DNA from 3 places in the Pseudomonas sp. GW821-FHT02C04 genome. Region 3 is predicted to be linked to each of the others. Evidence: predicted binding sites of a transcription regulator. Region 3 holds the regulator's gene; each other region holds the start of a gene.
The links. Region 3 encodes sigma-54, which starts transcription at its own class of promoters, with help from an activator protein. Its sites were predicted from a motif close to ANTGGCATNNANNTTGCTNT; they were not measured.
Positions count from the first base shown of each region.

Region 1: a site for sigma-54 is predicted at 6,476-6,495, ahead of glnA (glutamate--ammonia ligase). Genes of this name have one in related genera too.
Region 2: a site for sigma-54 is predicted at 5,019-5,038, ahead of flgB (flagellar basal body rod protein FlgB). Genes of this name have one in related genera too.

Region 1 covers NZ_JBWKVT010000004.1:261,413-269,378, reverse strand. Annotated here, with positions in the region: gene AC07VV_RS16915 (glycogen/starch/alpha-glucan phosphorylase) at 1-2,037, opposite strand, end outside; gene AC07VV_RS16910 (YkgJ family cysteine cluster protein) at 2,296-2,733, shown strand; gene typA (translational GTPase TypA) at 2,847-4,667, opposite strand; gene thiI (tRNA uracil 4-sulfurtransferase ThiI) at 4,807-6,261, opposite strand; gene glnA (glutamate--ammonia ligase) at 6,590-7,966, shown strand, end outside.
Region 2 covers NZ_JBWKVT010000015.1:914-8,879, reverse strand. Annotated here, with positions in the region: gene AC07VV_RS30365 (MFS transporter) at 1-233, shown strand, start outside; gene AC07VV_RS30360 (flagellar brake protein) at 308-1,054, opposite strand; gene AC07VV_RS30355 (flagella synthesis protein FlgN) at 1,150-1,617, opposite strand; gene flgM (flagellar biosynthesis anti-sigma factor FlgM) at 1,666-1,992, opposite strand; gene flgA (flagellar basal body P-ring formation chaperone FlgA) at 2,187-2,948, opposite strand; gene AC07VV_RS30340 (chemotaxis protein CheV) at 3,031-3,963, shown strand; gene cheR (protein-glutamate O-methyltransferase CheR) at 4,011-4,838, shown strand; gene flgB (flagellar basal body rod protein FlgB) at 5,080-5,487, shown strand; gene flgC (flagellar basal body rod protein FlgC) at 5,491-5,934, shown strand; gene flgD (flagellar hook assembly protein FlgD) at 5,950-6,675, shown strand; gene flgE (flagellar hook protein FlgE) at 6,706-7,966, shown strand, end outside.
Region 3 covers NZ_JBWKVT010000010.1:38,843-46,808, forward strand. Annotated here, with positions in the region: gene AC07VV_RS27380 (ZIP family metal transporter) at 1-80, shown strand, start outside; gene AC07VV_RS27385 (HPr family phosphocarrier protein) at 117-392, opposite strand; gene rapZ (RNase adapter RapZ) at 408-1,265, opposite strand; gene ptsN (PTS IIA-like nitrogen regulatory protein PtsN) at 1,268-1,732, opposite strand; gene hpf (ribosome hibernation-promoting factor, HPF/YfiA family) at 1,744-2,052, opposite strand; gene AC07VV_RS27405 (RNA polymerase factor sigma-54) at 2,126-3,619, opposite strand; gene lptB (LPS export ABC transporter ATP-binding protein) at 3,806-4,531, opposite strand; gene lptA (lipopolysaccharide transport periplasmic protein LptA) at 4,531-5,076, opposite strand; gene lptC (LPS export ABC transporter periplasmic protein LptC) at 5,063-5,635, opposite strand; gene AC07VV_RS27425 (KdsC family phosphatase) at 5,644-6,168, opposite strand; gene AC07VV_RS27430 (KpsF/GutQ family sugar-phosphate isomerase) at 6,169-7,143, opposite strand; gene AC07VV_RS27435 (ATP-binding cassette domain-containing protein) at 7,419-7,966, shown strand, end outside.

The DNA of each region.
Region 1 (7,966 bases), on a different contig from region 3:
GTCGAGGGTGCCGATGGTCAGCGCGCCGTTGAGGCCGAACTTCATGTTGCTGGTGCCCGAGGCTTCGAAACCGGCGGTAGAGATCTGCTCCGACAAGTCCGCTGCCGGAATGATGCTTTCCGCCAGGCTGACGTTGTAGTTGGGCAGGAACACCACTTTCAGCAGCCCGCGCACGGTCGGGTCGTTGTTCACCACGCGGGCGATATCGTTGGTCAGTTTGATGATCAGCTTGGCCTGGTGATAGCTCGCCGCCGCTTTGCCGGCGAAGATTTTCACTCGCGGCACCCAGTCGATTTCCGGCTCGGCGCGGATCGCCTGATACAGCGCGACGGTGTGCATCAGGTTGAGCAACTGGCGTTTGTATTCGTGGATCCGCTTGACCTGCACGTCGAACATCGCCGCCGGGTTGACCGCGATCCCCAACCGTTCGTGAATCAAATAGGCGAGGGCCTTTTTGCTGTGCAGCCGTTGCTCGGCGAAGGCTTTGCGGAAGGCGGTTTTCTCGGCGAAAGGCTCGAGATCGAGCAGACGCTGTTCGGGGTTATCCAGAACGTCCGGGCCGAGGGAATCGACCAGCATCGACGTCAGCTCCGGGTTGGCCTGGTACAGCCAGCGGCGGAAGGTGATGCCGTTGGTCTTGTTGTTGATCCGCTCCGGGTAGAGCTTGTGCAGTTCAGCGAACACGGTCTTGCGCATCAGTTGCGTGTGCAGCCCGGATACGCCGTTGACGCTGTGGGAGCCGAGGAATGCGAGGTTGCCCATGCGCACCCGGCGGCCATTGTCCTCTTCGATCAGCGACACCGCGCGCAGCACGTCGAAATCGTGGATGCCCTTGGCCCGCAGCGAATCGATGTGCTGGGCGTTGATCAGGTAAATGATCTGCATGTGCCGGGGCAACATGCGCTCCATCAGCCCCACCGGCCAGGTTTCCAGCGCTTCGGGCAGCAGCGTGTGGTTGGTGTACGAGAGCGTGTCGACAGTGACTTGCCACGCCGCATCCCAGGCAACGTCGTAGACGTCGACCAGTTGGCGCATCAGTTCGGCGACGGCGATCGAGGGGTGCGTGTCGTTGAGCTGGATCGCCGCGTGATCGCCCAGGGTCAGCACCGAGGTGTGCATGTTGCGATGACGGCGCAGCAGATCCTGAAGCGATGCGGCGACGAAGAAGTATTCCTGACGCAGGCGCAATTCCTGTCCGGCCTCGGTGCTGTCCGCCGGATAAAGAACGCGGGAGATACTCTCGGCCCGGGCCACTTCGGCGACCGCTCCTAGGTGGTCACCCGCGTTGAAGCGCTCCAGGTGCAGATCTTCCATCGCCCGGGCCCGCCACAGGCGCAAGGTGTTGACGCTCGCCCCGCGCCAGCCGACCACCGGGGTGTCGTAGGCAATCGCCCGGACGGTTTCTGCCGGGTGCCAGACCTGTTTGCTCTTGCCGCTGACATCGGTGACGGTCTCGACGCTGCCGCCAAACCCGATGGAATACACGACCTCCGGCCGCTCGAACTCCCACGGATTGCCGAAATCCAGCCAGTGTTCGGTCTGCTCCTGCTGCCAGCCATCGACAATGGCCTGACGGAACAACCCGTGTTCGTATCGGATGCCGTAACCATGACCGGCGATGCCGAGGGTCGACATGCTTTCCATGAAGCACGCTGCCAGCCGTCCGAGGCCACCGTTGCCCAGTGCAGCGTCAGGTTCCAGCAGGCGGATGCGCTCCAGATCCACGCCCAGTTCGGTCAATGCTTCACGGGCGACGTCGAGCAGACCGAGGTTGCTCAGGCTGTCGTACAGCAAACGACCGATGAGGAATTCCAGCGAGAGGTAATACACCCGCTTCTGACCTTTGCGGTAGATCTGCCGGGTGTGGTCCATCCAGTGCTCGACCATGTGATCGCGCGCCGCCAGGGCGATGGCTTCGAACCAGTCATGGTCGAAGGCGTGATCCGGGTCTTTGCCCACCGCGTAGGTGAGTTTGGTCAGGACGGCGTCGCGGAATGCGGCCACCTCTGCTTCGCGAACTAGTGGTTCTTGAGTCATCGATAGGACCTCGAGCGAGCGGGGAATTGTCAGAGCCTAGACGGTCTGACCGACGGTGTTGGCTCTGGTTCGGCAGTTTTTCCTGAGAGTGAGCGTTCGTCCGGCAATACCCTGGCGAATGCCTGAATGAATGCAGGGGCCGTGCCGAATTGTCAGCCCTGGTGGCGGCAGGAAGAAAAAATCTGGCGAAAGGTTGTTCAAAAATCCACCAGTCCCGGTATGATCGCGCGCCCTGATGCACATGCCTGGTAAACCCCGATGATGAAGCCCAACCTGATCGCCGCAGCCGAGATCGACCGTCTCGATACCTGGGCCAAATATTCGGCCCCGATGTGCGGTTCGTGCATGTCCAGCTGCTGCACGCTGCCGGTCGAGGTCAAGATCAAGGATCTGGTGCGCATCGGTGTGGTCGACGAGTTCGAACTGGGCGACCCGCCGAAGAACATCGCCAAGCGCCTGCAAAAGGAAGGCCTGGTGGAGCGCTTCAACCAGAAGTCGGGGATCTTCACCCTGCAGCGCATGAGCAACAACGATTGCTACTACCTGGATCGTAAGAGCCGGCTGTGCACCATTTATGACAAGCGCCCGGACACTTGCCGCAACCACCCGAAGATCGGGCCGCGCCCGGGGTATTGCGCGTACAAGCCGAAGGAAGTGGAGCGGGTGCAGAATTTCCGGGCGATCGAGAAGTTCTGATCTGCCCTTGATCGCTCCCACGCCTTGTGTGGGAACGAGACATCAAAAAACCCGGACAAACAAAAACGCCCCCGGTCTCTCGACCGGGGGCGTTTTTTTAAGCCTGGGCTAAATTACGCCTTGGCTTTCTTGGCAGCGCGGGTACGCTCGCTTTCGTCCAGGATCTTCTTGCGAAGACGGATGGACTTAGGAGTGACTTCGCACAGCTCGTCTTCCTGGATGTATTCCAGAGCCTGTTCCAGGGTGAAGCGAACAGGTGGAACCAGAGCGATGGTTTCGTCTTTACCCGAAGCACGCATGTTGTCGAGCTTCTTGCCTTTGGTCGGGTTTACACCCAGGTCGTTGTCGCGGGAGTTCTGACCAACGATCTGACCGTTGTAGATCTCCTGGCCGTGTTCTACGAACAGCTTGCCACGAGCCTGCAGGGTTTCCAGGGAGTAGGTCAGAGCCTTGCCGGTTTCAACCGAAACCAGAACGCCGTTCTGACGGCCAGACATGTGGCCCGACTTCACTGGAGCGTAACGATCGAAGATCGAGGTCAGGATGCCAGCACCGTTGGTCAGGGTCAGGAACTGGTTACGGAAACCGATCAGACCGCGAGCAGGGATGTTGTATTCCAGACGAACACGGCCCTTGCCATCCGGCACCATGTTGCTCAGGTCGCCTTTACGCAGACCCATCTCTTCCATGACCTTGCCCTGCGATTCTTCAGGGATGTCGATGGTTACGTTTTCGAACGGTTCCTGCTTCACGCCGTCAACTTCACGGATGATCACTTCAGGACGGCCCAGGGCCAGCTCGAAGCCTTCGCGACGCATGGTTTCGATCAGTACCGAGAGGTGCAGCTCACCACGGCCGGATACCTTGAACTTGTCAGCCGAGTCGCCTTCTTCAACGCGCAGTGCAACGTTGTACAGCAGCTCTTTGTCCAGACGATCCTTGATGTTACGGGAAGTCACGAACTTGCCTTCTTTACCGCAGAATGGCGAGTCGTTTACCTGGAAGGTCATGGAAACGGTTGGCTCGTCAACGGTCAGAGGCTTCATCGCCTCGACGGTGTTGATGTCGCACAGGGTGTCGGAGATGAACAGCTCGTCGAAACCGCTGATGCAGACGATGTCGCCAGCAGCTGCTTCTTCAACGTCGATGCGGTGCAGACCGTGGTGACCCATCAGCTTCAGGATACGGCCGTTGCGGCGCTTGCCGTTGGCATCGATAGCCACAACCGGAGTGTTCGGCTTGACGCGACCACGAGCGATACGGCCAACACCGATAACACCCAGGAAGCTGTTGTAGTCCAGAGCGGAGATCTGCATCTGGAACGGACCGTCACGGTCAACAGCAGGAGCTGGAACGTGGTCGACAACCGCTTGGTACAGCGGGGTCATGTCTTCCGCCATGGCGGTGTGGTCCAGACCGGCGATGCCGTTCAGGGCCGAGGCGTAAACAACCTGGAAGTCCAGTTGTTCTTCGGTAGCGCCCAGGTTGTCGAACAGATCGAAGATCTGGTCCAGAACCCAGTCAGGACGCGCGCCCGGACGGTCAACCTTGTTGATGACCACGATTGGACGCAGGCCGGCTTCGAAAGCCTTCTTGGTCACGAAACGGGTTTGCGGCATAGGGCCGTCTTGAGCGTCGACCAGCAGCAGCACGGAGTCAACCATGGACATTACGCGCTCAACTTCGCCGCCGAAGTCGGCGTGGCCCGGGGTGTCCACGATGTTGATGTGGTAGCCGTTCCAGTTGATGGCGGTGTTTTTCGCCAGAATGGTAATGCCGCGCTCTTTTTCCTGGTCGTTGGAGTCCATCACGCGCTCGTCGTTGAGCTCGTTGCGCTCCAGAGTGCCGGATTGACGCAGGAGTTTGTCTACCAGGGTGGTTTTACCATGGTCAACGTGGGCGATGATGGCGATGTTGCGTAGATTTTCGATCACTTGTGTATCTCGATCAGAGGATTCGGTTTGCTGACAAGTCTTGGCAGCGATTAGCAGTAGTGTCCGGCATGGCCGTTACAGCTTGACGGCGGTGTCGGGGGGCCGGTGACGCAGGCCACAGGCAAACAGCCCCGGGCACTTAGCTCGGTCGATAAACGCGCACATTGGCATGCCCCTCACTGAGCAAATGGTGAGCATGCAGGCGACTCATCACGCCTTTGTCGCAATACAGCAGGTACTGGCGAGTCGGATCCAGCTCCTTGAAACGAGCGTTCACTGCGTAGAACGGCATCGTCTGTACTTCTATGCCCTCGAGCTCCAGCGGCTCATCCTCGGCGGCATCCGGGTGACGGATGTCGATGACGATCTGGCCGGCCAGTGCTTCGCTGACTTCTTCGATTTGCAAATCCTGGCCCAATTCGTCGATCACCCGATCGATCGGCACCAGTCTGGCGTTTGCGAGCGCACGCTCAAGCACCGCCATGTCGAATTCCTGCTCTTCGTGCTCAACGCGACCACGCTTGGCGGCGGTTTTCGGATTGACCGAAATGACCCCGCAGTATTCCGGCATGTGCCGGGCGAAATCGGCGGTGCCGATCTCGTTGGCCGTGTCGATGATGTCCTGCTTGTGGGCGACGATCAGCGGACGCAGGACCAGTTTGTCGGTCACGCAGTCGATCACCGACAGGTTCGGCAGCGTCTGGCTCGACACCTGGGAGATCGCCTCGCCGGTGACCAGCGCATCAATGTGCAGACGCTCGGCGATGGCCGAGGATGCGCGCAACATCATACGCTTCAATACGACGCCCATATGACTGTTATCGACTTTGCCGAGAATTTCGCCCAACACTTCTTCGAACGGAACACTGACAAATAGCACGCGTTGCGAGCTGCCGTACTTCTTCCAGATGAAATGCGCGACTTCCATCACGCCCAATTCGTGGGCACGACCGCCCAGATTGAAGAAGCAGAAGTGCGCCATCAGGCCGCGACGCATGATCTGGTAGGCGGCAACCGTCGAGTCAAAGCCACCGGACATCAATACCAGCGTCTGTTCCAGCGCACCGAGCGGGTAGCCGCCGATGCCATTGTGCTGGCTGTGGATCACGAACAACCGTTTGTCGCGAACTTCGATGCGGACTTCGATTTCCGGCTGTTTCAAGTCGATTCCGGCGGCACCGCACTCACGGCGCAGCTTGCTGCCGACGTATTTTTCGACGTCCATCGAGCTGAAGGCATGCTTGCCCGCACGCTTGCAGCGCACCGAGAAAATCTTCCCGGCCAGTGCATCGCCGTAGTGCTCTTTGCACTTCTCGGTGATGTCGTCGAAGTCGCCCAGCGGGTACTCGTCGATCTGCAGAAAGTGCGCGATGCCCGGCATGCAGGTCAGGCGCTCGCCCATCTCTTTCAGGGCCTTGGGGTCTGTAACGCGGGTTTCCAGCTCGAGATTGTCCCACACACCGTTCACCACCACGGCCGGGTCCAGGTCGCGGAGCACGGTGCGGATGTTCTTGGCCAGCTGGCGGATGAATTTCGTCCGGACAGGTCGGCTTTTGATGGTGATCTCGGGGAAGACTTTTACGATTAGTTTCATGAAAACAGCGCGCGCAGGGCCAGCCGAAAAAGGGGGGCGCGGATTATAGCGGAAATTGCTCAAGGTTTAACCAGTTAATGTGCAGAAGGTTTTGCATGCACCAAAACGGGTCATTTTCGACTTAAAGCGCTACATTAAAGGGCGAGATTTTCACCCTTTATGCGCTTCGCACCTTTATAAGCGTGAATTTGGGGCAAAAAACCCATGCTGGGGCACTGGCATGCAATTTGCTCCCTTGTGAGGCAGGTTGCCTTGGCAGAGTATTCGCGCCGGCATCACCAACATTTAAGGGCATCCACTACCAGCCCTAAGCCACCCGGAGGACACTATGTCGAAGTCGGTTCAACTCATCAAAGATCATGACGTCAAGTGGATTGATCTGCGCTTCACGGACACCAAAGGCACTCAGCACCACGTGACCATGCCGGCTCGCGATGCGCTGGAAGACGACTTCTTCGAAGTTGGCAAGATGTTCGACGGTTCCTCCATCGCTGGCTGGAAAGGCATCGAAGCCTCCGACATGATCCTGCTGCCGGACGACGAAACCGCCGTTCTCGACCCGTTCACCGAAGAGCCGACCCTGATCCTGGTCTGCGACATCATCGAACCGTCGACCATGCAAGGCTACGATCGCGACCCGCGCGCCATCGCCCACCGTGCCGAGGAATACCTGAAGACCACCGGTATCGGTGACACCGTATTCGCCGGTCCAGAGCCAGAGTTCTTCATCTTCGACGAAGTGAAGTTCAAGTCCGACATCTCCGGTTCGATGTTCAAGATCTACTCCGAGCAAGGCTCGTGGATGTCCGACCAGGACGTGGAAGGCGGCAACAAGGGCCACCGTCCAGGCGTGAAAGGCGGCTACTTCCCGGTTCCGCCGTTCGACCACGACCACGAAATCCGTACCGCCATGTGCAACGCACTGGAAGAGATGGGTCAGACCGTTGAAGTTCACCACCACGAAGTGGCAACTGCCGGTCAAAACGAAATTGGTGTCAAGTTCAACACCCTGGTGAAGAAAGCTGACGAAGTTCAGACTCTGAAATACGTTGTACACAACGTGGCCGATGCCTATGGCCGCACCGCGACCTTCATGCCGAAGCCTCTGTACGGCGATAACGGTTCGGGTATGCACGTTCACATGTCCATCGCCAAAGATGGCAAGAACACCTTCGCTGGCGAAGGCTATGCCGGCCTGTCCGAAACCGCCCTGTACTTCATCGGCGGTATCATCAAGCACGGTAAGGCCCTGAACGGCTTCACCAACCCGGCCACCAACTCCTACAAGCGTCTGGTGCCAGGTTTCGAAGCTCCGGTGATGCTGGCCTACTCGGCTCGCAACCGTTCCGCCTCGATCCGTATTCCTTACGTCAACAGCCCACGCGGCCGTCGTATCGAAGCACGTTTCCCGGATCCGGCTGCCAACCCGTACCTGGCTTTCGCAGCGCTGCTGATGGCTGGTCTGGACGGTATCCAGAACAAGATCCACCCAGGCGATGCGGCTGACAAAAACCTGTACGACCTGCCGCCTGAAGAGGCGAAAGAGATCCCGCAAGTTTGCGGCAGCCTGAAAGAAGCCCTGGAAGAGCTGGACAAGGGCCGCGCGTTCCTGACCAAGGGCGGCGTGTTCTCCGACGACTTCATCGACGCCTACATCGCGCTGAAATCCGAAGAAGAAATCAAGGTTCGCACCTTCGTACACCCA
Region 2 (7,966 bases), on a different contig from region 3:
TGACCAATCTGCACCAGGTCGACGACGCACCGCTGCATCACGTGGCGATGCCGGACAGCATGTCCAGTTCGCCGCTGGTGGCCGCGCTCGATCCGCGGGTCGATGAGCAAGTGGTGCAGGAGCAGATGCAGAATAATGTCGCGCCCGAGCCTGCCGTTGAACCCGAATCACCTGTGGAGCCTGAGCCCGGCAACGACAATCCTGCGCCGGACATCAGCGGCGCCAGGCCTTGATTCTGAAAAACACCAGGCATAAAAAAACGGGCAGTCACCGCAAGGGACTGCCCGTTTTTCATGGTGCGTACGAATCAGAGATCGTCTTTGTCGAAACGCCGTGCTTCACGTTGCAGCTGATAGACGAAACGCTCGACGTTACGCGCCGCCGGGCCGCTGATGTTGTGAAAACGCAGGCCGGCGAAGGTGATGTTGAGTTTTTCTTCGAAGTGCAGGTAGCGCAACTCGACCGATGTTGGCTGATTGCCGAACAGCGGCGGGGCGATCAGGCGATCGTAGACCTGGCCCAGTTGCAGGCGGTCGGTGATATCACCTTCAAAACGCAGCTTGCAGCCGGTGGCGGAAATATCCAGCAACTTGCCACCGATCGGCGACTTGAGCTTTTCGCCACCCAGTTCGACGCTGACCAGATCGGTCAGCTTCAGTGCCGCGCGGAAGGCATTGCGGCGCTGGTGATAGACCACTTCAGTGGGCATCTCGCCAATGTAAAAGCGGTCACCGTCGGATTCCTTGATATCCAGCGTGCCGTTGCATTCCCAGGCAATACGTACGCCTTCATGGAAACCTTCGACCTTGAACGGCTCGCCGGCCAGCAGGAAGCGTTCGCCATCGCGCGGGATCATTTCATCCAGGGCAATTGTGGCGGTTTCCCGGTCAACCTTGATCAGGTAGCTCTGGAAGCGCTGGCTGCGTTCGTGAAAGGTGATGATCAGCGGATCGTGGCTCTCTTGCAGCTGGCGCAGGTTGCTGGAGATTTCCAGAGGCGTGGTGAGCACCTTTGGTGGCTGCGGAGAATCATCCGCGCTGAGGACGTTGGACACGTTAAATCAATCTCCAGACAAAATTTGACTACGGCTGGCCAGTATTTTGCCAGCATGTTTCGCGCGTTGATAGGGCGCAAGCATAGAAGAACGCATCACGCCTGACTGAGCGCGCGGGGTTTCTGCAGTTTGGAGAAGGTGCCACTGGCGTCATAGAGCGCAGGTGGCTCGCCGCCGGTGAGGATTTTCAGCTGATTGGCCGTGGCGGCCTGCTGAATCACGATCGACTGGCCATTTTTGGCATTGGTCGCCTGGCACTGGGCGATCAGGTCGGTCAGAACGTCGCTCTGGGTCAGCAACTGCTCGCCGATGCTCGACTGGCTGGCCAGTTGTTCCAGGCCTTGGCGGTCGAGCGACAGATTGAGGCTGGCGAGGATTTCGCTGCGTTTGCGGCCATGCTGCTCAAGCAGAATGATCAATGCCTGTTTGCGCGCCAGAATTTCTTCCAGCAGCGGCATGTCGCGACCGTGCAAGGCGAGGGACTCGGATTGCAGTAACTCCAGCAATTGTTGAGCTGGAGCAAAGTCGTCGGTGATCAGTTGCAATAAAGTAGTGTCGTGCATGGCTGGCCTTGGGTTTTAAGCGTCCAAAAGCCTGGCGCTGACCGAGGCCTAGCGCTGGGCTTCGAAGTTGAGCAGTTTGCTGGCTACACGGTTGCTGTCGACTTTATAGCTGCCATCGGCAATCGCTGCTTTCAACTCGGCCACGCGGGCTTTGTCGACGGCAGGCTGATCGCGCAGCTTGTCAGTGACCTTCTGCAACTGTTGAGCCTCATTGCTGAGATGTACCGATTCCCCGCTTTTTGCGGTACTGGCCTGTTCGGCCGGGGTATTCAGCGTCGCGGAAGTACCGGTTTCGGCGGTTTCCTTAGGCGTGCTGGTACGTGTACTGCCCGTAAGTGACGAGGAGCTGTTCAAACGGCTGAAATCGATGACCATGTTAAAAACCTCTGGGAATTTGGACGCTTGCCATGTTCTCGGCCATCCCCTGGAAAACTTTAGGCTCTTTTACCAATGAGCCTGCATGCGCCGCACAGATCCTGCTGCGGCACAGTTTAGGGAACAGCTCAGGTTGGCGCCAGTTTTCTGCGCGATCCCTCACGAGGCTTTCCTGTCATTGCTCCAATCGTTGCTCACATTGCCACTTCCACCTGGCCCGGCGCCATGACCTGCGCCTTGATGACCCGTTGGGAATTGAGGTTTTTCACGCGAATCTGTTCTTTCAGGCCGCCGTTGGACAGGGCCTCGCCCGGCATGCGCACGGAGAGCGTGCCGCTGCGGGCGGTAATCACCACTTGATCGCCTTTGCGAACGACTTCCGCCTGTTCCAGATGCACGAGGGTAATCACTTGGTCGGCGACCGTTGGTCGGGTCAATTTTTGCCCGATCGCCTCATCCACCGACGTCAGGAAGCCCTGGTTGATCAGGCTCACATCATGCTCGCGCAGGGTCACGTCCTGAGGCTCGATGATCCCGGCGCGCTTGAGCGGGCGAGTGGTGGTCACGACCGGGCGAAACAGGCGGACTTGAGCGGGTACGAACACGGTCCAGGGGGAGGCGCCTTCGCAGCGAACCTTGACGGTTACGCGCCCCAAAGGACGTGCCGGGCTCTCCAGCGACGCTGTCAATTCCTTGTCGCACATAGGCATGTGCATGCGCGGATCGAGCTGCTTGACCTCGATTTCATAACGCCCTTCCGTTTGACTGGTAGCCAGATAGTCTTCTACGGTGAATTCAAGAAAGCCCTGAGTGACGCCGATAAGCATGTCAGGCAAGGTAACCGCATCAGCAATGGCAGGGCTGCCCGCGAAAAACAGGCAAGCGGCAGACACCGCGCAAAGTCCTCTGCGAAGGGGGGATGTCAGGCGTCGGAAAAATGTCGTTTGAGTGTTCATAAGAGTTAAAAAGCAAGCGCCGTGCCGTTTAGCAATGAATGTGCGTCGCAACAACACTTGGCGTTGGTGTAGGAGTCTGGGCATGGCTGGTGTAATGGATTCGGTGAACCAGCGCACGCAACTGGTGGGGCAGAATCGCCTGGAGCTGTTGTTGTTCCGTCTCGACGGCCAGCAGCTCTACGGGATCAACGTGTTCAAGGTTCGGGAAGTGCTGCAGTGCCCGCAACTGACGCTGATGCCCAAGTCCAGTCCTGTCGTGTGCGGGGTGGCGAATATCCGGGGGGCGACCATTCCGATCCTTGATCTGGCAATGGCAACCGGCTCCGGGGCGTTGAAAGACAAGAACAGTCCGTTCGTGATCATCACGGAATACAACACCAAGACCCAGGGTTTCCTGGTGCGCTCGGTGGAACGTATCGTCAACATGAACTGGGAAGAGATCCATCCGCCACCCAAGGGGACCGGTCGTGATCATTACCTGACCGCTGTGACTCGGGTGGACAATCAGTTAGTCGAAATCATCGACGTCGAAAAGGTGCTGGCGGAAGTCGCACCGACACCGGAAGCGATTTCGGTCGGCGTGGTGGATGTCGAGACCCAGAGCAAGGCGCTGTCTCTGCGGGTGCTGACGGTCGATGACTCGTCGGTGGCGCGCAAGCAGGTGACGCGTTGCCTGCAGACGGTTGGCGTTGAAGTGGTGGCGCTGAACGACGGCAAGCAGGCGCTGGATTACCTGCGCAAGCTGGTCGATGAGGGCAAGAAGCCGGAAGAAGAGTTCCTGATGATGATCTCCGACATCGAGATGCCGGAGATGGACGGGTACACCCTGACGGCCGAAATCCGCAGCGACCCTCGCATGCAAAAGCTTCATATCATCCTGCATACTTCGTTGTCGGGTGTGTTCAACCAGGCGATGGTCAAGAAAGTCGGTGCCGATGACTTCCTGGCCAAATTCCGTCCTGATGACCTGGCATCCCGGGTAGTCGACCGGATCAAAGCAGCAGATATCAGCTAGGGACTTTTCGTCCCTGGCGATCAACACGATTTAAGAGGCGGCATCATTTGTCTACGGGTAATTTGGATTTCGAACAGTTCCGGGTCTTCCTGGAAAAAGCCTGTGGCATTTTGCTCGGTGAAAACAAGCAGTACCTGGTCTCGAGCCGTCTCAACAAACTGATGGAGCAGCAAGGCATCAAGTCCCTGGGTGAGCTGGTACAGCGCATCCAGACCCAGCCGCGCAGCGGTTTGCGCGAGCAGGTGGTCGATGCCATGACGACCAACGAGACCTTGTGGTTTCGCGACACCTATCCGTTTGAAGTCTTGAAGAACAAGGTGCTGCCCGAGGCAATCAAGGCCGCTCCCAACCAGCGTCTGCGGATCTGGTCGGCGGCCTGCTCGTCGGGTCAGGAACCCTATTCGCTGTCGATGTCGATCGACGAGTTCGAACGGACCAACATCGGTCAGTTGAAGATGGGCGTACAGATCGTTGCCACGGATCTGTCCGGCAGCATGCTGACCAACTGCAAGACCGGCGAGTACGACAGCCTGGCGATCGGTCGCGGTTTGTCCGCCGATCGTCTGCAGCGCTACTTCGACCCGAAAGGGCCGGGGCGCTGGGTGATCAAGGCACCGATCAAGAACCGGGTGGAATTCCGCTCGTTCAACTTGCTCGACAGCTACGCAAGCCTTGGCAAGTTCGACATCGTGTTCTGCCGCAACGTGCTGATCTACTTCTCCGCCGAGGTGAAGAAAGACATCCTGTTGCGTATTCACAGCACGCTGAAGCCGGGCGGTTATCTGTTCCTCGGCGCTTCCGAAGCGCTGAACGGTTTGCCGGACCATTACCAGATGGTCCAGTGCAGCCCGGGGATCATTTACCAGGCGAAGTGATTGGCACCGGCAACACAAAAAACGGGAGTCCTCAGGGGCTCCCGTTTTTTTATGCCTGGCCGTTTTTGCAGTGACGGCAAGCGGCAGAAAAGCGGCATCCGGCGGAAACCCGTTGCCGCTTTTCTGGCATTGCCGCATTGCCGATCACCTGCAAAGCCCCGGAATCCGGGGCTTTTTAAAACTGGCACGACGCTTGCTATAACCCAGTTACGAAAAACCCGGTCACCTGAAGGTTCCCGACATGAGCATCAGCTTCGATAAAGCGCTCGGAATTCACGAAAAAGCCCTGGGCTTCCGCGCCCAGCGTGCCGAAGTCCTGGCCAACAACATCGCCAACGCCGACACCCCGAACTACAAGGCTCGGGATCTGGAGTTCTCCAAAGTGCTCGAAGCACAGAGCCAGAAGAACGCCAACGGCACCATCGCCCTGAACATGACCAACAGCCGTCACATCGAAGCTGAAGGTCTGGGCAATGGCGACGAATCGCTGATGTATCGCACGCCGATGCAGCCGTCGATCGACCAGAACACCGTTGATGCCCAACTGGAACAGTCGAACTACGCGGAAAACGCCGTCGGCTTCCAGGCCAGCTTCACGCTGCTCAACAGCAAATTCAAAGGGCTGGTGTCAGCCCTGCGCGGAGAGTAATCCATGTCCCTGTCCAGCGTTTTCAACATTGCCGGCAGCGGCATGAGCGCACAGACCACGCGTTTGAACACCGTGGCTTCGAACATCGCCAACGCCGAAACCGTCTCGTCGAGCATCGACCAGACCTATCGCGCCCGTCACCCGGTGTTCGCCACCATGTTCCAGGGCGGCCAGAGCGGCGGCAGCAACTCGCTGTTCCAGAACCAGGACGCTGCCGGCCAGGGCGTGCAGGTCATGGGCGTGGTCGAAGACCAGAGCAACCTCGAAGCGCGCTACGAGCCGAACCATCCGGCCGCCGACGCCAAGGGCTACGTCTACTACCCGAACGTCAACGTGGTGGAAGAAATGGCTGACATGATTTCCGCGAGCCGTTCGTTCCAGACCAACGCCGAAATGATGAACACGGCCAAAACCATGATGCAGAAGGTACTGACCCTCGGTCAGTAATAAGGGGCGACTGCCATGAGTGTTTCCGATACCACCAGCAGCCTGAGCATGAAGGACATCCTGGCGAACTCGTCGAAAAAGACCAGTTCGACAGCCGATGGCATTGCTTCGGCCACTAACAGCTCCACCGGCGGCCAGGCCCTGGGCAAGGACGCGTTCCTGCAATTGCTGGTAACTCAGCTGAAGAACCAGAACCCGCTGGACCCGCAGGACAACAGTGCATTCGTTGCCCAGTTGGCGCAGTTCAGCAGCCTCGAGGGGATTACCACCCTCAACAGCACCGTGAGTTCGCTGGCCGGCAACTACAACTCGTCGCAAGCCTTGCAGGCTTCGTCGCTGGTCGGCCGCAACGTGATCGTGCAGACCAACTCGGTCCAGCTCGACGATCCGAGCAAAGGCATGACCGGTTCGGTCACCGTTCCGTCGTCGATTGCCGGCGGCACCGTCAGCATCACCGACAGCAGCGGCACGGTTGTTCGCACCATCGATCTGGGCAGTCGCGCCGCAGGCAGCGCGAGCTTCACCTGGGACGGCAAGGACAAGGACGGCAATGTGGTGAAGACCGGTACTTATACCGTCAAGGCCAACGCATCGATCAATGGCACCTCGACCGATATGGCGACCTACCTGCCGGCCACCGTCACCAGCGTGACGATCAGCCAGACCGGCGGCGAGCTGATGCTCAACCTGTCCGGCAAGGGCACCGTTGCCCTGTCCAAAGTACAAACCATTGGTATATAGAGCCGATTAACCGGCACAAAGGAGTGGAATATGTCTTTCAATATCGGCCTTAGCGGTCTCTATGCAGCCAACAAACAACTGGACGTGACCGGTAACAACATCGCCAACGTCGCGACCGCCGGTTTCAAATCGTCCCGCGCAGAATTCGAAGACGTCTACTCGGCGACCAAACTGGGTAGCGGCAGCAAGGTTATCGGCAACGGCGTGCGCCTGGCCAACGTTTCCCAGCAGTTCACCCAAGGTGACATCAACAACACCGGTAACGTGCTGGACATGGGCATCAACGGTTCGGGTTTCTTCACCCTGAGCAACAACGGCTCGGTGTCCTACACCCGTGCCGGTACGTTCAAGGTCGACAATAACGGCTACATCACCAACACCGACTACACCTCGCGTCTGCAAGGTTACGGTGTGGATGCCAACGGCAAGATCATCAACGGCGTACTGACCGACCTGAAGATCGACACCTCGAACCTGGCGCCGAAGTCCTCCTCGCTGGTGACCTCGACCATCAACCTGAACTCGACTGCGCCGAAGATCGACGACACGGTGGCGGCCGGCAAGTTCGACCCGAACAACCTCGCGACCTACACCAAGCAGTTCAGCACCCCGATCTATGACACTCAGGGCAACATGCACCCGATGGATCAGTACGTGGTGAAAACCGGTGACAACACCTGGAAGGTTTACACCCTGGTAGACGGGCGCAACCCGGACGCTACCGGTACCGATCCGAAAACCGTCCCGCCGGTGGCCTCCACCATGACCTTTGACTCGGCTGGCAAGCTGGTTCAGGTCAGCACGCCAAGCACCTTGCCGGCTCCAGCGCCGAACCCGATCATCAGCAGCGACCTGATACTCAAGGGTTGGGTGCCAGGGAATGTGGTCAATGGCACCTTTACACCTAATGGTGCTGCGGCGAACCCGGCCGGCATTACCATTTCCATGGCCAAGACCACTCAGTACAACGCTGACACCGCACGTTCGATCCCGACTCAGGACGGTTATGCCACTGGCCAGATCACCAACCTGACCATCGACGGCACCGGTACCTTGTTTGCCAACTTCAGCAACAACCAGAGCAAGGCCATCGGCCAGGTTGCGCTGGCCAGCTTCACCAACGAACAAGGCCTGCAGGCTATCGGTGGTACCAGCTGGAAAGAGACTTACGCTTCGGGCATTCCGGGCTACGATGCGCCGGAAACCGGTACCCTGGGTTCGATCGCTTCCAACTCGCTGGAAGAGTCGAACGTTAACCTGACCAACGAGCTGGTGGATCTGATCAAGGGCC
Region 3 (7,966 bases):
ATGGTCACGACAAACTGGCGAGCCTGGGATTGTTGATCGGGTTCTGCCTGATGATGGTGATGGACACGGCGTTGGGATGAGAGGAGGGAGGCTTGCTCCCTCGCCACCAAAGGCTTTCAACCACCTTCGTCGAAGTAGTTGTTGATCAGTGCCACCAAGGCATCCAGGGCTTCCTGTTCCTGATGCCCTTCGGTGCTCAGAAAGATTTTGGTGCCCTTGCCGGCGGCGAGCATCATCATCGCCATGATGCTTTTGCCATCAACCGTGGTTTCCGGGGTGCGACCCACTCTGATCGTGCAGTCGGGATACTGACCCGCCACGCCAACGAACTTTGCCGACGCCCGGGCATGCAGGCCCAGCTTGTTGATGATTTCGATTTCCAGAGCAGGCATCGCGGTGTGAATCCTTTAGCTGAGGTCGCGGTGGCGAACCTGGACGTTCTTCAGGGTTTTCTGCAGGGCCTGACCCAGGCGTTCGGTCAGGTAGACGGAACGGTGATGTCCGCCGGTGCAGCCAATGGCAATGGTGACGTAGGCGCGATTGCTTGCAGCGAAGCGCGGCAGCCATTTGAACAGATACGCATAGATGTCCTGAAACATCTCTTCGACTTCCGGCTGTGCCGCCAGGTACTCGGCTACCGGCTCATCGAGCCCCGATTGCGCGCGTAGTTCCGGTTTCCAGTACGGGTTGGGCAGGCAGCGTACATCGAACACCAGATCCGCATCCACCGGCATGCCGCGTTTGAAACCGAACGACTCCACCAGAAACGCCGTACCCGGCTCCGGCTGGTTCAGCAGCCGCAGCTTGATGGTGTCGCGCAACTGGTACAGATTCAGATTAGTGGTGTTGACCTTCAGGTCGGCCAGATCGGCGATCGGGCCCAGCAGGGCCGTTTCATCGTTGATGGCTTCGGCCAGCGAACGATTGGCGCTGCTCAGAGGGTGGCGACGACGGGTTTCCGAAAAACGCTTGAGCAGGGTTTCTTCATCGGCGTCCAGATACAGGACGTCGCACTGGATGTGCCGGCTGCGGACTTCTTCAAGCAATTCCGGAAAGCGCGAGAGATGACTGGGCAGATTGCGTGCATCGATCGATACCGCGACCAGTGGCTGAGACAGTTCCGTATGAATCAGTGCGCGCTCTGCCAGTTCCGGCAGCAGGCCGGCAGGCAAGTTGTCGATGCAGTAGTAGCCGTTGTCCTCGAGGACATCCAGAGCGGTACTTTTACCCGAGCCGGAGCGGCCACTGACGATGATCAAGCGCATGTTTAGTGCCCGTTTTGCTCGTCCAGGACAACCTGATACAAGGCTTCGTTGGTGGTGGCGCGACGCAGTTTTTCGCGTACTTCCTTGCGGTCGAGCATGCTGGCGATCTGGCGCAGCAGTTCCAGGTGCGCATCGGTGGCGGCTTCCGGGACCAGCAGCACGAACAGCAGGTCGACCGGTGCACCATCGATGGCGTCGAAGTCGATAGGCGCTTCAAGGTGCATCAAGGCGCTGATGGGCGACTCGCAGCCCTTGAGGCGGCAATGGGGAATGGCGATGCCGTTGCCAAAACCGGTCGAGCCGAGTTTTTCACGGGCAATCAGTGCCTCGAAGACATCTTGCATCTCCAGATCCGGTACTTCCCGGGCGATCAGGTTGGCAATTTGTTCGAGGGCTTTCTTTTTGCTGCCGCCCGGCACGTTCACGAGGGAACGGCCGGGGGTCAGGATGCTTTCAAGTCGGATCATGGGGGTGGGGGTTATCGACCGGTAGCGCCCTGAAGCAGGCTCTGGGTCTTTTCCTTATGCTTTTTGAGTTGTTTATCAAGCTTGTCGGTCAGCGCGTCGATCGCTGCGTACATATCGGTATGTTCCGCGTTTGCGACGACCTCGTTACCGGGAATATGCAGCGTGGCTTCGATTTTCTGCTTCAGCTTCTCGACGCACATCGTGACTTGCACGTTGGTGATCTTGTCGAAATGCCCCTCAAGCCTCTTGAGCTTTTGCTCAACGTACTCACGGAGAGGTTGGGTAACTTCCAGTTGGTGTCCACTGATGTTGACTTGCATACAGCTTCTCCTTCGTTGCCAGTGCATAAAGCGGCAGGCCGAAGAGCCTGCCACTGGAACGCTGTAACGTGGCTTACATCAACCGCTTGCGTTCGCTCGAAGGCGCGATCCCGAGGGATTCGCGGTACTTGGCGACGGTGCGGCGAGCCACCTGAATGCCTTGTGCCTCCAGTAAACCAGCGATCTTGCTGTCACTCAACGGCTTTTTCTGATTTTCCGCGGCAACCAGTTTCTTGATGATCGCGCGGATCGCCGTGGATGAGCATTCGCCGCCTTCGGAGGTGCTGACGTGGCTGGAGAAAAAGTATTTCAGTTCATAGATGCCCCGGGGGGTATGCATGAATTTCTGCGTGGTCACCCGGGAAATCGTCGACTCGTGCATGCCCACCGCTTCGGCGATGTCATGTAGCACGAGAGGCTTCATGGCTTCGTCGCCGTATTCAAGAAAGCCGCGCTGATGCTCGACGATCTGGGTGGCCACTTTCATCAGGGTTTCGTTGCGGCTCTGCAGGCTCTTGATGAACCAGCGGGCTTCCTGCAACTGATTGCGCATGAAGGTGTTGTCGGCGCTGGTGTCGGCGCGGCGCACGAAACCGGCGTACTGGGCGTTGACTCGCAGGCGCGGCACCGATTCCTGGTTCAGTTCGACCAGCCAGCGCTCGTTGTCCTTGCGCACGATGACGTCAGGCACCACGTATTCGGCTTCGGTGGATTCGATCTGCGAGCCGGGGCGCGGGTTGAGGCTCTGCACCAGTTCGATGACCTGGCGCAGTTCATCTTCCTTGAGCTTCATGCGGCGCATCAGCTGGCTGTAGTCGCGGCTGCCGAGCAGGTCGATGTAATCGGTAACCAGACGCTTGGCTTCTGCCAGCCAAGGGGTCTTGGCCGACAGCTGGCGCAATTGCAGCAGCAGGCATTCGCCCAGGTTGCGTGCACCGATGCCGGCGGGTTCGAATTGCTGGATGCGGTGCAGGACGGCTTCGATCTCGTCCAGCTCGATGTCGAGCTCCGGATCGAAGGCGTCGAGAATTTCTTCGAGGGTTTCGTCGAGGTAGCCCTGATTGTTGATGCAGTCGATCAGGGTGACGGCGATCAGGCGATCCGTGTCGGACATCGGCGCCAGGTTCAGCTGCCACAGCAGGTGGCTTTGCAGGCTCTCGCCAGCGGAAGTTCGGGTGGTGAAATCCCACTCGTCGTCATCGCTGCTCGGCAGGCTGCTGGCACTGGTCTGGTAGACGTCTTCCCAGGCGGTGTCCACGGGCAGTTCGTTGGGGATTCGCTCGTTCCATTCGCCTTCTTCAAGATTGTCGACCGTCGGCGCGGTCTCCTGATAGGAGGGTTCCTGGATCTCGGTGTTGGGCTTCTGTTCGGCGTTGTCGGCCATGGGATCGGAGTTGTCGAAGTCGTCGCCGTCTTCCTGGCGTTCGAGCATCGGATTGGATTCCAGAGCCTCCTGGATTTCCTGTTGCAGATCCAGGGTCGACAATTGGAGCAGGCGGATGGCCTGTTGCAGCTGCGGTGTCATCGTCAGCTGCTGGCCCATTCTCAAGACTAGCGATGGTTTCATGGCAGGGGCTTAACACCTTATTCGCCGGCGCTATGCGCCATCCACTACAGGGCGCCGAAGCGCCAAACTTAAGCAAATTATATGCCTGAAACTGTCGTGTTTGCCTAGAGCGCTGTAACAATAAAAGCGTATAAAAGTGCGCTTCAACGTTACAGCACCCGGACGGCTGGTCGAATGCTGTCGCGCTTACAGGCGGAACTCGTGACCCAGGTACACTTCCTTCACCAGATCGTTGGCGAGGATGGTCGCGGAGTCGCCTTCGGCGATCAGTTGGCCGTCATTGACGATGTAGGCCGTTTCGCAGATATCCAGCGTCTCGCGGACGTTGTGGTCGGTGATCAACACACCGATGCCCTTGGCCTTGAGGTGATGAATGATCTGCTTGATGTCGCCCACGGAGATCGGGTCGACACCGGCGAACGGTTCGTCGAGCAGGATGAATTTCGGTGCGGTGGCCAGTGCACGGGCGATTTCCACCCGGCGACGCTCACCACCGGACAGGCTCATGCCGAGGTTGTCGCGGATGTGGCTGATGTGGAATTCCTGCAGCAGGCTTTCCAGCTCCTTGCGACGACCGGCCTTGTCGAGCTCCTGACGGGTCTCGAGGATGGCCATGATGTTGTCGGCCACCGACAGTTTGCGAAAGATCGACGCTTCCTGTGGCAGATAGCCGATACCGGCCTTGGCGCGACCGTGCATCGGCTGGTGGCTGACGTCCAGGTCGTCGATCAGCACGCGACCCTGATCGGCCTGCACCAGGCCGACGATCATGTAGAAGCAGGTGGTCTTGCCGGCGCCGTTGGGGCCGAGCAGGCCGACGATCTGACCGCTGTCGATCGACAGGCTGACATCGCGCACGACCTGGCGGCTTTTATAGGCCTTGGCCAGGTGCTGGGCTTTCAGAGTTGCCATTACTGGGATTTCTCGTCGGTTTTCTTCTTCGGCTGGATCACCATGTCAATGCGCGGACGCGCTTCGGTGACCTTGTTGCCGGTGGCACGACCCGCGCTGGCCAGCTTTTTCACCGTGTCATAGACGATTTTCTCGCCCTGAGTGGTGTTGTTGTCCTTGTCGACGACTTTCGCCTTGTCGATCAGTACAACGCGGTTTTGCGCGGCGTGGTACTGGATGGTCACGCCCCAGCCCTGTACAGGCTTGGTGTCGCCAGCCGTCTGCAACTGCTCGAAGTAGGCAAGGTTGCCCACCGAGGTCACGACGTCGATATCGCCGGTCGGGGTGCGGGTGATGGTCACGGTGTTGCCTTTGACGATCATCGAACCCTGAGTGATGATCACGTCACCTTTATAGGTGGCAACGCCATTCTTGTCGTCCAGCTGGGCATCGTCGGCCTGAATGCGGATTGGCTGCTCTTGATCGTTCGGCAGAGCCCAGGCGCTCACGCTTCCCAGTGCTGCGCCCAGACTGAGCAAAATAGGGAGGGTTTTAACGAGCCTCATACTGTCCTCTTACGTTCGATAGCAGGTGTATCCTGCTTTCCTTCAAATACGCTTTCATTCCCACGCCGGTCGATACACCGCCAGCGCCGTCGATTCTAACGGGTTGCTGGGTCTGCGCATATTGTTGCTGCGGGAACACTGTCATGCGAGTGGAGGTGATCAGGGTGTCGCGGTTCTTTTCATCGGTGCGCTTGACGCGAACCGAGTCGATCAGCTCGACCTCGGTGCCACCGGAATTCACTTCACCGCGCTCGCTGGTCACGTGCCATGGGAAGTCGGTGCCGCGATACATGTTCAGGTCGGGCTTGGTGACCAGTGTAATGTCGGTCGCCTTGACGTGCTCGGCCTTGTCGGAAGTCATTTCGTACTGCACCTTGCCGTCTTCCAGGTATTGCAAGGTGTGGGTGTTGGTCGCGTACCAGTCGATCGGGCTCTCTTCTGCCGAGACAGGAGGCTTGTCGAGGAAGCGTTCCGGGCTGATGTTCCAGTAGCCGACCGCGCCGAAAATGGCCGCGATGCAACCGAACAGCAGTATGTTGCGAAACTTTTTGCTAAACATGGTTTGACTCACAAATACGCGTTATTGGCGGCATCGAGGCTGCCCTGGGCGCGCAGGATCAGTTCGCAGAATTCACGGGCGGCACCCTCGCCACCACGGGCCTGAGTGACGCCATGTGCGTGCTCGCGCACAAAAGCGGCAGCGTTGGCCACCGCCATCCCCAGCCCCACCCGGCGAATCACCGGCAGGTCGGGCAGATCGTCGCCGAGATAGGCGACCTGTTCATAGCTTAGGCCCAGTTGCTCGAGAAGGCCGTCGAGGACGACGAGTTTGTCTTCACGGCCCTGAAACAGGTGCGGAATGCCCAGGTTTTTCGCCCGGCGTTCGACCACCGGGGTCTTGCGACCACTGATGATGGCCGTTTGCACGCCGGCGTTCATCAACATCTTGATGCCCTGACCGTCGAGTGTATTGAAAGTCTTGAACTCGCTGCCGTCTTCAAGGAAGTACAGGCGTCCGTCGGTGAGGACACCGTCAACATCGAAAACTGCCAGTTTGATGGCTTTGCCGCGTTGCAGCAGATCGGTGCTCATTTACATCACTCCTGCGCGCAGCAGGTCGGAGAGGTTGAAGGCGCCGATCGGGCGATCGTCCTCATCCACGACGACAAGCGCGTTGATTCGATGGTCTTCCATGATTTTCAGGGCCTCGGCGGCGAGCATTTCGGCGCGGGCGGTCTTGCCGTGCACGGTCATCACCTGGTCGATGGTCGCGCTGCGTATATCAATGCTGCGATCCAGCGTGCGGCGCAAGTCGCCGTCGGTGAAGATTCCGGCGAGTTTGCCGTCGGCTTCAAGAATCACGGTCATGCCCAGACCCTTGCGGGTCATTTCCATCAGTGCGTCCTTGAGCAGGGTGCCGCGTTGTACCTGCGGCAGCTCCTGGCCGGCGTGCATGACGTTTTCCACTTTCAGCAGCAGGCGTCGGCCCAGTGCGCCACCCGGGTGGGAAAAGGCGAAATCTTCGGCGGTGAAGCCGCGGGCTTCCAGCAGCGCCACGGCCAGGGCGTCGCCCATGACCAGCGCGGCGGTGGTCGAGGAGGTCGGTGCCAGGTTCAGCGGGCAGGCTTCGTGCTCGACGTGAACATTGAGATTGACCTCGGCCGCTTTTGCCAGAGGCGATTGCGGGTTGCCGGTCACGCTGATCAGCTGGATGCCCAGGCGCTTGATCAGCGGCAGCAGGGTGACGATTTCGTTGGTGGAGCCGGAGTTCGACAGGGCCAGAATCACGTCGTCACGGGTGATCATGCCCATGTCGCCGTGACTGGCTTCGGCCGGATGCACGAAAAACGCCGGGGTGCCGGTGCTGGCCAGGGTCGCGGCAATCTTGTTGCCGATGTGCCCGGACTTGCCCATGCCGACCACGACGACACGGCCCTTGCTGGCCAGAATCATCTCGCAAGCGCGTACGAAATCGGCGTCGATATGGGGCAACAAGCCTTGTACGGCTTCCACTTCGAGGCGGATGGTGCGTTGTGCCGATTGAATCAGGTCGCTGGTTTGGCTCATGTCAGAAATCGTATAGCCCGATGAAAAGGCGGCGATTATAGCGGTTATGTTGAAAAGCCTCACGCAAGTTCGTCGTGCTTTGTCATTCCTCGTTACCAAAACCCTCCAATAGAAGCCCTGGGCCTGTCATATCGCTGAACGCGGCCGGGGAGAGGCCTTGGGCGCTTGCCCTTTGCAGTGATATAGTTCGCCGCCAGTTCGGCCTGCCCGGGATGTAGGGGCTTTCTCCAGAAAGCCAGGCGTCCGAGTGAGAGGCTGCATCGCAAGGAGTTTAGATGAGTGCCGATAACGCCTACGCGGTCGAGCTGAAGGGAGTCTCCTTCAAGCGCGGTGCGCGGAGCATTTTCAATAACGTCGATATCCGCATCCCGCGCGGCAAGGTCACCGGCATCATGGGGCCTTCCGGGTGTGGCAAGACCACGCTGTTGCGCTTGATGGGCGCCCAGTTGCGGCCTTCGCAGGGTGAGGTCTGGGTCAACGGCCAGAACCTGCCGAAGCTGTCGCGCAGCGATCTGTTCGATGCACGCAAGCACATGGGGGTGCTGTTTCAGAGCGGCGCGCTGTTCACCGATCTCGACGTGTTCGAGAACGTCGCCTTTCCCCTGCGCGTTCACACCGAATTGCCGGACGAGATGATTCGCGACATCGTCCTGCTCAAATTGCAGGCAGTCGGCCTGCGCGGCGCCATCGAATTGATGCCTGACGAACTGTCCGGCGGCATGAAGCGTCGTGTGGCGCTGGCCCGGGCGATTGCGCTGGATCCGCAGATTCTCATGTACGACGAACCGTTCGTCGGCCAGGACCCGATCGCCATGGGCGTTCT